Regions from separate parts of the Idiomarina sp. X4 genome, predicted to be linked through region 1. Evidence: predicted binding sites of a transcription regulator. Region 1 holds the regulator's gene; each other region holds the start of a gene.
What was found. Region 1 encodes LexA, which represses DNA repair genes until DNA is damaged. Its sites were predicted from a motif close to TACTGTATNNNNATACAGTA; they were not measured.
Positions count from the first base shown of each region.

Region 2: CWC33_RS05750 (ImuA family protein) is a predicted target of LexA. The motif match lies at 1,563-1,582, and genes of this name have one in related genera.
Region 3: CWC33_RS10525 (YebG family protein) is a predicted target of LexA. The motif match lies at 2,566-2,585, and genes of this name have one in related genera.

Region 1 is NZ_CP025000.1:899,548-903,762, reverse strand. Features, by position in the region: gene ctaD (cytochrome c oxidase subunit I) at 1-266, opposite strand, end outside; gene coxB (cytochrome c oxidase subunit II) at 277-1,398, opposite strand; gene CWC33_RS04320 (SOS-response cell division inhibitor) at 1,697-2,128, opposite strand; gene lexA (transcriptional repressor LexA) at 2,125-2,742, opposite strand; gene plsB (glycerol-3-phosphate 1-O-acyltransferase PlsB) at 2,875-4,215, shown strand, end outside.
Region 2 is NZ_CP025000.1:1,193,798-1,198,012, forward strand. Features, by position in the region: gene CWC33_RS05740 (mechanosensitive ion channel family protein) at 1-548, opposite strand, end outside; gene CWC33_RS05745 (acyltransferase) at 560-1,471, opposite strand; gene CWC33_RS05750 (ImuA family protein) at 1,596-2,198, shown strand; gene CWC33_RS05755 (Y-family DNA polymerase) at 2,198-3,607, shown strand; gene CWC33_RS05760 (error-prone DNA polymerase) at 3,635-4,215, shown strand, end outside.
Region 3 is NZ_CP025000.1:2,171,045-2,175,259, forward strand. Features, by position in the region: gene CWC33_RS10510 (hypothetical protein) at 80-499, opposite strand; gene CWC33_RS10515 (flavin reductase family protein) at 649-1,305, shown strand; gene CWC33_RS10520 (MFS transporter) at 1,295-2,479, opposite strand; gene CWC33_RS10525 (YebG family protein) at 2,614-2,925, shown strand; gene CWC33_RS10530 (M14 family metallopeptidase) at 2,995-3,906, shown strand; gene CWC33_RS10535 (DEAD/DEAH box helicase) at 3,928-4,215, opposite strand, start outside.

The DNA.
Region 1 (4,215 bases):
ATAACGGCGCCAAAAATCATGACCAATCCATGCACTGTGGTCATTTGGTTAAAGAAATGTGGATCAACGAGTTGCAGACCCGGTTGAAATAATTCGGCGCGAATCACCATTGCCATTGCGCCGCCCACAAAGAACATTGTCAAACTGAACAGTAAGTACATTGAGCCAATGTCTTTATGGTTGGTTGTAAATAGCCAGCGACCAATACCAGACGGCTTATGATCGTGGTGTGCGTCGTGATGTGTTGCTTCGACTGCTGTGCTCATCACCGTCTCCTTATTGATTCATGACTTTGTTGATGTCGGCTGCCTGAATAAGGTCGCCGGTTTCGTTACCCCAGGCATTACGCTCGTAGGTGATAACCGCAGCGAGCTCTTGCATGCTTAACTGTTGTCCGAATGCCTGCATGGCCGTTCCGGATACACCGTTAACAACAATGTCGATGTGTTTTGATTTCGCCTCAGGGTCAACGGCAACGCCACTTCCCGCGAGTGCAGGGAATACACCGTTGACACCTTGACCGTTAGGTTGGTGACAAGCTGCACAGGTACTGTTATATACTTTTTCACCCAAATCCATGAGCTCTTCTTTCGACATTTCCATAGAGAGCAGCTCTTGTTCTCGCTGGCGAGCGGCTTCTTGTTTCGCTTCAATGTCGGTTATCCATTTTTCGTATTCGGCGGGTTCTTTTGCAATAACTACAACCGGCATGAAACCGTGATCTTTACCACAAAGCTCAGCGCATTGGCCGCGATAAATCCCGGGTTCATCGACTTTGGTCCAAGTCTCGTTAATAAAGCCAGGGTTAGCGTCTTTTTTAACGGCAAAGTCAGGCACCCACCAACTATGAATAACGTCGTCCGAAGTCACTAGGAAACGAACTTTTCTGTCGGTAGGAATAACCAATGGACGATCAACTTCCAGAAGGTAGTTTTCGCTTTTAGTGAACTTATTATTGATCTGCTCTTGCTGTGTCGCTAAGCGGCTGAAGAACTCAACGTCATTCTCGAAATACTTGTAGTGCCACTTCCACTGAGAACCTGTTACCTGGATGGTGACATCGGCTTCTGAGGTGTCTTCCATAGCAATCAGTGTTGTTGTTGCCGGAATGGCCATACCCACAAGAATGAGGAGTGGAATAATGGTCCAGGCAATTTCAACTTTTACGTTCTCATGGAAATTCGCTGGTTTAGGGTTTTTCGATTTGCGATGGCGAATCATCGAAATGAACATTAAACCGAATACGACCACGCCAATGGCACAACAGATATAAAATATCGTCATGTGCAGGTCATATACCCGGTTACTGACTTCGGTAACACCTTTGGTTAGGTTGAGTTGGCTTTCCGCGCTCGCAGGTAAGCTCAACATAGCCAACAGTGCCCACAGAGGCTTCATTTTCACGTGACTTCTCCTCTTATTCTTCAATGAGACCGAAAGACTAATTCCGATCAAAATTCGAAGAACAAAGAGGTAAGCAGAAAAAGGAACAGCATCTCCCCAGAAATCACTTTCTCCACAGACTCTTTGTTATAATTATCGTTGTTATAATATTTTTATAGTCGGGTAGTACATTTATTAACTAATTTACAAAGAAAGATCCAGATCAAATCAAACAAATGGTTAATAAATGAGCGGATCTGTTAAAAAAGGCTGCCGAAGCAGCCTATCAAGGAAGAAACACACTAACGAGGATTTAGTGGAGGTGGGATGTTAGTGTGTTTTTATCAAACAGGAAGTATTGAGTGCGACTTAACTTACTGGCCATTTTGGCGCGCTGCCAGGTGCGGCTTGACACAGAGTCAAGGTAGGCAATAACCACGCTGCTGTTTCCGGCCAGCAATGCTTGCTCTAATGCCCATTCGCAACGCTCCGCAGAATGGCTGCGTAACCAACGAATTTGGTGCTCCGCAACGCCTGATTCAATAAGTTCAGCAATGACATTTTTGTCCCCACCGATAACAGTGACCCACTCACTTGGCTTTTGTTGTAAAGCATTTTGAACAGCGGGTGATAATGCGTCCGATTCTGTCGATTCCGTATGAGCTTCCGGCTCAAATTTAATATCCGTAGGTGCAGCTTTCCACAAACCAGGGTGGTGTAATTTCGTGTTTTGTTGAGTCTTCATAATGCAGCTCCGTTTCTGATAACACCAACCGCCAGACCTTCAATAGCGAATACTTGTGACGCTAAGTCTACGGTGATGGTGGAGAAATCTGGGTTTTCCGGATGTAATAAGACAGTGCGTCCTTTGCGCTCAAAGCGCTTTACCGTCACTTCGTCTTCTACCCGAGCAACAATGACTTGGCCGTTTCTCGCTTGCTCCGTTTTATGCACAGCGAGTAGATCGCCGTCGAGAATGCCGATGTCTCTCATGCTCATGCCGTTTACTTTTAGTAAAAAGCTGGCGGCAGGCTGGAATAATGATTCGTCGACTTTGTAATGCCCTTCAACATGCTCTTCAGCCAGCAATGGCTCACCGGCAGCGACCTGACCAATCAGTGGCAGCCCTTCAGCGATATCAAAGTCGTCACCAACTAACCGAATACCACGCGACATGCCCGGCATAATTTCGATAACACCTTTACGCGCCAATGCCTTTAAATGCTCTTCTGCTGCGTTGGCAGAACGAAAGCCAAGCTTCGACGCGATTTCCGCGCGCGTTGGTGGCATACCAGTCGCGTGCAGGTTGTCTTTAATCAGCTCTAATATTTCAGACTGTCTCGGTGTTAAAGGGCGCATATTCGAACCTGTGTTTATGTACAGTGATACTGTGAGTATATACAGGTATTTTCATTTCGCAAGTCATTTCATCAACGACTTTTATTTTTTAAGTTGGTATCCTATAGCTCTGTTTAAAACAGAGGTCGATGTATGAGCAAAAAAAGCCCTTTTTATGCGGTGTTGAAGTATCCATTACGCTGGCTAACACGGTTCGAAGAAATTTGGGACGGCGATGAAACCGATCACAACAGCACGGTACAAAAGCCGGTGGCTTACGTTATGCGCTCGACATCTTCAGCGGATCTTTCCATATTGCAGCGTGCGGCGAAAAAGCGCGGCCTGCCTGATCCGCTCGAGCCACTTGAAGTGAATGGCAAGGAATACAGTCGGGTCATGTACCTGGAAGAGTTTGCCAATGAAACTTCTGAAGAGGCCGTGAAGGAATTTCATCAATTATTAAAGCTGCATAAAGACGATACTAAGCTCGATTTGCAGCTGATACCTGCCGGTGTGTTCTGGGGACGTCAGGCGGGTCAGGAAGCGACAGCCGGTAAAGCCATGACAGGCGACCTCGACAATCCGGGGGCGCTTCGTAAATTCTGGTTGGTACTCTTCTCAGGTCGTCATGTGTTACTGCGTTTATCACGTAGTGTGAGTCTTGGAAAAATGGCGCATGACTACGGCGCTGATATGCGCATAGCCCATAAATTGGCGCGTGTTGCCCGCGTTCACTTTGTTCGTATGCGCCATGCGGTTGCCGGACCGAAGTTGAGTCATCGCAAAGAGCTCATGGCGCAGTTAATTAACACACCAGCGCTTAAAAAGGCCGTGGCAGACGAAGCGAAAGGTAAGAAAATCTGTGAAGAAGAGGCTCGCAAGAAAGCACTTTCTTACATCGATGAAATTGCCGCAAATTACAGCTCAACGCTGGTACGCCTGCTGGACCGCTTTATGACCTGGATGTGGAATCGCATTTATAACGGGATCCATGTAAAAGGCGGGGAGCGCATACGTCGTTTGGCCCAACAAGGGCACGAAATTATTTATGTGCCGTGCCACCGTAGTCACATGGACTACTTACTACTGAGTTATGTCATTTATAAAGAAGGCCTGGTACCACCGCACATCGCCGCCGGTGTTAATCTGAATTTCTTCCCGGTTGGCGGTATCTTCCGCCGTGGTGGCGCATTCTTTATACGCCGCAGCTTCCGCGGCAACAAGCTTTATTCTGCCGTATTCCGTGAGTACTTGTGCTGGCTATTCCAAAAAGGTTACCCCGTCGAATACTTTAGCGAAGGTGGACGCTCACGAACAGGCCGCTTACTGCCACCGAAAACTGGCATGCTGGCGATGACTGTGCAAGGAATGCTGCGCGACCAGCAACGTCCGGTATCGCTAGTCCCAGTTTACCTGGGCTATGAACACATTATGGAAGTCGCTACTTACCTGAAAGAGCTCAAAGGTAAGGACAAAGAAAAGGAATCGGTTTTC
Region 2 (4,215 bases), 290 kb from region 1:
ATGAGAATGGCGGTCATGGCGCCGAAACCGCTGAGTAAGTACATGGGGGACTTATTCATGATAATAGCCACGGTAATAATAATGGCCATTAGCACCAGAACCAATTTAACAACCTGGATAACGCCTGTTATTGGCACGTCTCGTGTTTTTGGCGTGTAGTCGTAAGCTATCGACACAAAGTTAGCAATAGAGGTCAGAATACTAGTGATAACCCAGGTAAGATAAATACCAACAGCGGTTTGGAGCGGAGACTGCCAGCTTTCGAAGTCACCCGTGAACAGAACCGGAATAAAGCTGTTAATAATAACGACCGGTGCTAAGTTAGCACAACGCTTAAAGAATCCGCTATCGACTAGTGCGCGATACCAGCGTTCCGGCGCTTTTCGTAAGGCGCGTTCAATTGCATGATCAAACACCCAGCGAGCAATCGTGTAAGTAATATAGCTTGCGACCAGGATAATAGTGACACCGATGACCAGGCTGAGTCCCTGTAAATTGTTCTCGATGCCCATACTTTCCAGCCATTGCTTTATAAACTTAAAGTCCATTGCAACGTTCCTTATCGGTTTTCCGTGATGGTTTTACGGATAGCACTAATGGTTTGATCTTTCTCGTGCCAACGCAAGTTAAGCCAGTTTTGAAAGTGCTCTTTAAACTCTGGGTCATTAGCGTAGTCGCCAATTAAGTCTGCTGTAACCGGCAGCGTTTTGATATCCACATAAACGTTTTTGAGTCGCCCGGTGAGTAAATGCCAAACAACGGGACGCGAGTCGTTACCCGGGTAAACAATAGTGACGTCTAAAATGGCCTCAAACTGTTCGCCCATGATTTGCATAGAAAAGGCGGTGCCGCCCGCTTTTGGAGGAAGTAGATTTTTAAACGGGCTGTTCTTTTTCTTATGTTTCTCTGGTGTGAAACGAGTACCTTCGCAGAAATTAACGACGGTTGTCGGAATATGTCGGAATTTAGCGCACGAGCGTGTCGTGGTTGCGATATCTTTGCCTTTAAGATGAGGTTTTTTCTTTATCAGTTCCTTTGAGTAGCGCTTCATAAAAGGCATGTCTAGAACCCAGCAGCCCCAACCGATAACCGGTATCCACATAAGCTGAGATTTCAGGAAGAAGCGGGGTGTTGGCATATGGCGGCGAGTGAGGTGCATCAGCACAAGCACATCCACCCAGCTGCGGTGGTTTGCCATGACCATGTACCAGCCGTTTTCGTGAAGATCTAAGTCGCCTTTTATATGCCATTCCATGCGTTGAGTCAGTTGGAACATCATTGACATACAGTAAGCCCAGATGCGGAATAGACCGTTAGCAGCGGCTGAACACAAACGCTGAGTTACAGGAAAAGGCAAAAGAATTTTGAAAACACCAACACCGATAATCGAAACGCCAATAATAGCGGTTGTGATAACTCCCCACAGCAAGTGAGCGACGACTCTGAAGGGAATAAGTAACGATGTCAGCATATTTACTGGTGCCTTCCTAAAAGTGAATAGTTTCAGAAATAATAACTTAAGCCGTGCTTTATGTCTGTTGCGAAAGGGTAAAAAATAATGATACTGTATATATGTACAGTATTGAGGGGTTAGTATGCAGCCAAATCTACAGCGACTCATAGAACAAGGGGTTGTTTGGCAAGGGCAGACAAAAGCAGAGCAAACGACCGGCTATGTAAAAACAGGTTTTTCAAAGCTTGATGAACTGTTAGGTGGCGGCTGGCAAACTCCCGGTTTGCATGAGTGGCAATTGAATGACCCATTTTCTGAACAGCGGTTGTTGTTGCCGTTGGTGCAACAAGCTATTGAACAGGGGCTCGCTGTATTCTGGGTGAACCCACCAGCGCAGTTGTCCGCGGCTGGCCTTCATTATCATGACTTAGGTGATGCGATGCATATCGTGGTTGAAGCCAAACAGAGTGATGCGTGCTGGGCACTTGAGCAGATATTGCGAACCAAAAACACCATGGCTTTTGCCTGGCTTTCGCAAAAAGAAACGACAGCTTCAAACGTTCGACGTTGGTATAAAGCGGCGGAGTCCGGGCAGACGGGCATAGTAATTACTGAATTTAGCGATCATCTTGAGGCTCGCCCCTATAGTAACCGATTAGCAGTACGCTTAACGGAAGGTGGCCTGGCTCTGGACATTCTAAAGCGCAAGTCGGGTTGGCCGGTTGAGAATATAGAGTTGAAGTAATGTGGTTATATTGTCATTTCCCCCAATTACAGCTGGATAACTTACTGATATCTCAGCCTGAATTTGCAAAACAGGCGGTAGCGCTTTACCGGGTGAAAAATGGACAATCTCTTATTGAACAAACTAATTTGGTTGCGCAAGAGGCCGGTGTCAGTCGCGGCATTTCCAGTGTTATGGCAATAGCACTTTATGAGGCGTTGTTACTGAAAGAGTATGAAGCAGAAAAAGAAGAAAAGCTCCTTTCAGCGGTCGCCGATCACCTTTATCAATGGGCGGCGAAATTGATTTTGGATCCGCCACAAGGAATATACCTAGAGCTGAAGAGCATCGAAAAGCTGTATGGAGGTTTGTCGAATACGGTCAGAACACTGAACTTGGCCGTTCAACAGTTGGGTTTCCTGTGCCAGCGAGCCGTTGCGAAGAATACACTAGCAGCCAGAGTTTTGGCTCAGGCAAACACACCACTGGTTATTAATAAAGCGCAAGCCGAGCGTCAGTTAAAAGATTTGTCCATAAAAAATAGCGGGTTGCCGAATAAAATAATTCGGAACTGTTTATCGGTGGGTATTTTTTCCATTGGTGATTTATTGACTATTCCCACTAGTGATATTGGCCGTCAGTTCGGAAAAGACACATTGGTGTATGTGCAAGCGTTAAGAGATGACCTGAACATTCAGCGGGCGAATCACTTTTATGAGCCATCAGAGCACTTCTTTCAACAAATCGATTTAGTCTCAGAGGTCTCTAATTGGCAAGGCTTGCGTTTCCCTATGAAACGCTTGCTTAATGACTTGGAGAGCTTTTTATACCAACGCCAAAAGGCGGTTCAACATATCACGTTTCAACTTTTCCAACGGGATAACCACTGTACAGAGTTGAGTGTATCAACAGCTACGGCCAGTTGGCGCGCTCATAGCTTTTGGTCATTGTTGCAACTGAAAATGGAGCGTTCGCCTTTAGCCGCTCCTGTTTTGGAGCTTTCTTTAAAGGCATCCGAGTTCTCGCAACTGAGTGCAAAAAGTCAGCACTTTTTTCATGAGGCTCAGGATACCCAGAGCTTATTTCCGCTTATTGGCAAGTTACAGGTGAAACTGGGCGAGCGTGCGGTTTATACCCCGGCCATTAGCGATGATCCCAGACCCGGTTTTAATGAATGTCGACAACCACCCTGCCGTTCCCAAGCGCCCTCTATAACGCCAATTAAGAGACCTCTTTGGTTACAACGAGAGCCGCAGCCAGTCAATTTGAATGAATGGCGTTTACAGGCAGGACCAGAAAGAAAACATTGTGGTTGGTGGGACTCTCAGGCTATACAGCGGGATTACTGGTTAGCGATGGATACACAGCATCGCAAAGGTTGGCTTTTCTATGAGTCAGGCCATTGGTATTTGCAGGGCTGGTTTAGCTGAGCTGCCGGTGAAACGTGAGGCTGAATTATGGCGTTCGCAGAGTTACATGCACTGAGTCATTACAGTTTTCTGCGCTCTTCCGCTGCGCCGGAAGCTTTAGTGCGCCGGGCGGATGAATTGGAGTACACCGCTATAGCCATTACCGATGAGTGCTCTGTTGCTGGGGTGGTAAAAGCTTACGAAGAAGCCCAGCAGCGAGACATTAAACTGATTATAGGCAGCGAGTTTCGTATTGCTGATTACGGCACTTTTGTTGTTATTGCGCCAACCCGGGACGCCTATGCTGAGTTGAGTCAGAAAATTACCGAGTTTCGGGGGCGCTCAAAGAAGGGTCACTATCAGGCAAGCATAGATGATTTCTTCTCTGGTTTTGGTGAGTGCCTATTATTATGGCTTCCTGACCTTCGCCAACCGCAATTAGTGGCAACTGGGAAAAAGCTTAGCAGCGTCTGGTCGTCACGGTTTTGGCTATTGTATGAACGTCACTATCAGGCCGATGACAGTGAAACATTCAGCGCACTAGTGGAACTTAAGAAGTCGCTGCATGCAAAAGTGGTCTGTGCAACCGGTGTGGTGATGGCCGCAGAACGCGAACAGCCACTGCTGGA
Region 3 (4,215 bases), 1.3 Mb from region 1:
ACGGATGTCACTCGCGACAACTCGCTTTTCTAACAATAGATGTTTCAACTGCTCTTTGCTCATGGACAGTTGCAAACGTTCAGGTTTGTTCCTGCGCATGGTTTAGCTCCTCAAGTTGCTGAGTGTAGTGTCCAACACAGCGAGAGTGCTGACACCCGGTAATCAATAACTGGCAGCAGTAGCGGCACAACTCATTAATTTGTATGGAGTCCGTATTGGTGCGCCATTGTTGAAGTTGCCGGTTTGCACTTTCTTGTCTTTCCTGAGCGAGAAGCGGCTTATTAATCCGAATATAAACAGCGATGAGTAAAATAGACGCCGTCGTGTAGGTTTGTATTGCATTGGCTGTCAAAGCGGCTTCTTCTGCGGCGCAACGTGCATCTTCAATTGCTTCTAACAGCACCGAAGTGACGCTGCAATAGTTCTTCTGTTGTAGGTACTGGGTGGCTTTTTGCAGGTTTCCCTGACTGCTAAAGTAACCAGTGTAGGCATTTTTCATTTTTATCGCTTTCCCATTTTGTTGTTGCTGAAAATAAGTTAACGCAAATGATAACTGTTCGCAATAATGTTTTTTGTAAAGACTTTTTTAAACGATCAAAAGTGGCTTTTTCTGCGTAATACAGATAAGAGGTAAACTTTGAGGTCACTATGAAACACTATAAACAGAATGATTTAGCCCAAATGAAAGACAGGGATCGTGCCCGGTTTGTGAACTGTCTTTCTGGCTTTAAGAGTGCCAATGTTATAGGTACACGCGATCGGCGCCAGCAGGATAACCTGGCTATTGTGAGTTCGGTTGTGCACCTTGGAAGCAACCCGCCGTTTCTTGGCTTTGTCATGCGTCCACAGTCAGTGACAAGGCACACCTGGGAGAATATCGAGGAAAGTGGTGTGTATACTATTAATCATGTTGGCGAGAGCTTTTTTAAACAAGCCCATCAAACGTCAGCGCGCTATCCCAGAGAGCAGTCCGAGTTTGACGCTTGTGACTTGACCCCTGAGTTTATGGATGGGTTCCATGCACCTTATGTCGCTGAAAGTTCTTTGCGTATTGGTATGCAGTTGGTTGAAATTATTCCGATACAACACAACGACACGGCGCTTATCGTTGGCGAAGTGCGTTGGGTAGATGTGCAGGAGGATGCAGTGCAAAGTGATGGCTATATCGACATTGAAGGTCTCGGTACTATGACCATTTCCGGATTAGATGGTTACCACTTGACCTCACGGGCAGCACGCTTGTCATACGCCAAGCCCGACGAAGAGCTGCAGGAGCTGACAACCAGCGGTGAAGTTAAAGACTGATAATATCCGGTACTTTGCGGCTGTGTTTTTTAGTAACCCAGAATAGCAACAGGCCTGCTAAAGATAAGCCACAGCCAACCCAGCCGGTGCCTTGCCAGCTTAGTGGTGAAACAATAGCCAAGCCGCCAAGCCATGCACCAAGTGCGTTTGCAGCATTGAAGGCTGAGTGATTCAGCGATGCGGCTAAGGTCTGTGCTTCTCCGGCGACGTCCATAAGCCTAACCTGAAGAGCCGGCACAAGAGCCGCGGCACTACCCAGTAATAAAACCATTGGCATGATGCTCCAGATACTTTCAAGGGTAAACGGAAAAACACCTAACACAACCGCAGACCAAGCAAGCGAGCCACCTATCGTTAACTTAAGGCTTCTGTCCGCAGCCCAGCCTCCCACTAAACTGCCGGCTAGCGACCCGATACCATAAATAAGCAGTGCAACCGGTATCCAGTGGGGGGCGAGTCCTGTTGCGTTAATCAGCGTAGGCGCTATGTAGCTTAATACGGCAAACATCCCACCAAAACCGATGGCGCCAATTGCCAGGGTTAACCAAACCTGAGGATTCTGCAAGGCTTTCATTTCACCTCGGGCGGAGGTTCTTTGTTCGTTCGGATGTTGTGGCACAACAAGTGCAATCATAACCAATGCAACTAACCCTAACGTGCCAACGGTGTGGTAGACCGTGCGCCAGTCGATAAGCTGTCCCAGCCAGGTGGCAAGAGGGTTGCCGATCAAAATCGCAATGGTAAGGCCCATCATCACCATAGTAACTGCCATACCTCGTTGATTTCGGCGTACCATATCGGCGGCGACTAAACAGGCAATACCAAAATACGCACCGTGAGGCAGGCCAGTCAGAAACCTTAAAACTTGCAGCAAGAAGTAATTGTCCGCCGATGCACTGGCAAAATTACCAATAGCAAAAACAAATAACAGTATCAGTAACATAGGTTTACGCGGAAAGCGCGCGAAGAGGATAGTAATAAGCGGTGCACCGATAACAACACCTAATGCGTACAGACTGATCAAGTGCCCGGTTGTTCTCGTGTCAGTGCTAAAGTCGGCGGCAACATCGGGTAGTAACCCCATAATGACAAATTCACCAATACCAATAGCAAAACTACCAATAGCCATTGCAAAAATAGCCAGTTGAACTTGCGCTTTGGAAAACTGAGTCATGGGGCGGGCTATGTTCCTGTAGTGATACTCTTTAGTAAGAGTGCGCAGTTTAGCGAATGTGGCTACTATTGCAATTACTTACTGATAACTGTATAAATAACCAGTATCTGTAAACCTCAGCAAAGGACATAACCATGGCTGTAGTAACCCAATACGTAGTGATTCGCGATGGAGCCGAAAAAATGACATTTACCTCGAAAGCCGAAGCCGATGCACACGATAAAATGTTGGATATGGCAGAAGCGCTAACGCCGTTGATAGAGGGCAGCGAACTTTTTACTGACGATAAACAGCTTGAAGATATGGCGATGTTTTTAGCGAAAGAACGAGAAAATGTATTAATTGCTCTGGGCGCTAAGAAACCGAAAAAGCCGAAAGCGGAAAAAGCACCGACAGAGAAAGCTGACAATAAAGCAGAAAGTAAAGAGTCGACTAAAGCGGCGTAGCTTTGGTGCTTGTGAAGATTTTGGTAGTATAGCTGCCTCTTTCAAAGAAGTAATGGATAGGATCAGACTATGACGCAAGAAACGATTTACCACATTGGTACTCCGGGTAAGCCGTGGGGTGCAGAAGAAAAAGCGCAATGGTTAGCGGAGCAAACTCAAAAGCGTTCATATTTTGATGATGTCGTTAGTAAAATAGAAGCATTTAAAAACGATTTTGACGTTGAGCAATATGGTGAACTGGCTTATGAGAGCGCTACTTATCCGTTGTTCGCAGTGAAAACCAAGAGCTGGGACAGTAGTAAGCCAACGGTATTAGTCACTGGCGGTGTGCATGGCTATGAAACAAGTGGGGTTCATGGCGCGCTGCGTTTTATTGAAACCAAAGCCAATAGTTATGCCGAGGACTTTAATGTCGTTGTTGCGCCATGTTTAAGTCCATGGGGTTATGAAACCATTAACCGATGGAACCCGGCCGCTATTGATCCTAACCGTTCATTTGTTGCTGAGTCTCCGGCAGGTGAGTGCGCACATATTATGAAATATGTTGCTGGTTTGGACGTAGATATTTTGGCGCACATCGACCTGCATGAAACTACCGATACTGACAACAGTGAGTTCCGTCCGGCAAAAGCGGCAATGGACGGTACTGTGAACACCAACTGGAATATTCCTGACGGCTTTTATTTAGTCGGTAATGCAGAGAAGCCTTACCCTGACTTTCAAAAAGCGGTACTGGACTCTGTCGAGAAAGTCACACACATAGCCGACGCTGACGAAGAGAATAAACTGATTGGTGAAGATATTGCTCAACGCGGTGTTATTTTACTGCCAACCTCAAAGTTAGGGCTCTGTATTAGCTTCAGTAACGCCGAGTATGCTACGACAACAGAGGTTTATCCTGATAGCCCGAAAGCGACACCTGAGCAGTGTATTGAAGCTCAGGTGGCTGCAGTAACGGGTGGGCTGGATTTCTTAAAGTAAAGCCAGCTACCAGTAAAGTTATTAGCGCCGTGTCGCCGGACGCTTATGCTTCGGTGCGCGGCGTGAATTATTTGGGCGGTTGCCTCTTGGTTTTTGTATAGGCTCCGGTTTTATGCTTGGATCCGGTTCAAAGCCGGGAACCACTTCTTTCGGTATCTCATTTTTGGTCAGTTTTTCAATGTCGCGTAGCAACTTATGTTCGTCAACGCAAACTAAAGAAGCGGCTTCGCCTTCGCTGCCGGCACGGCCGGTGCGTCCAATGCGATGCACATAGTCTTCAGCAACTTGTGGTAGTTCAAAATTTATTAC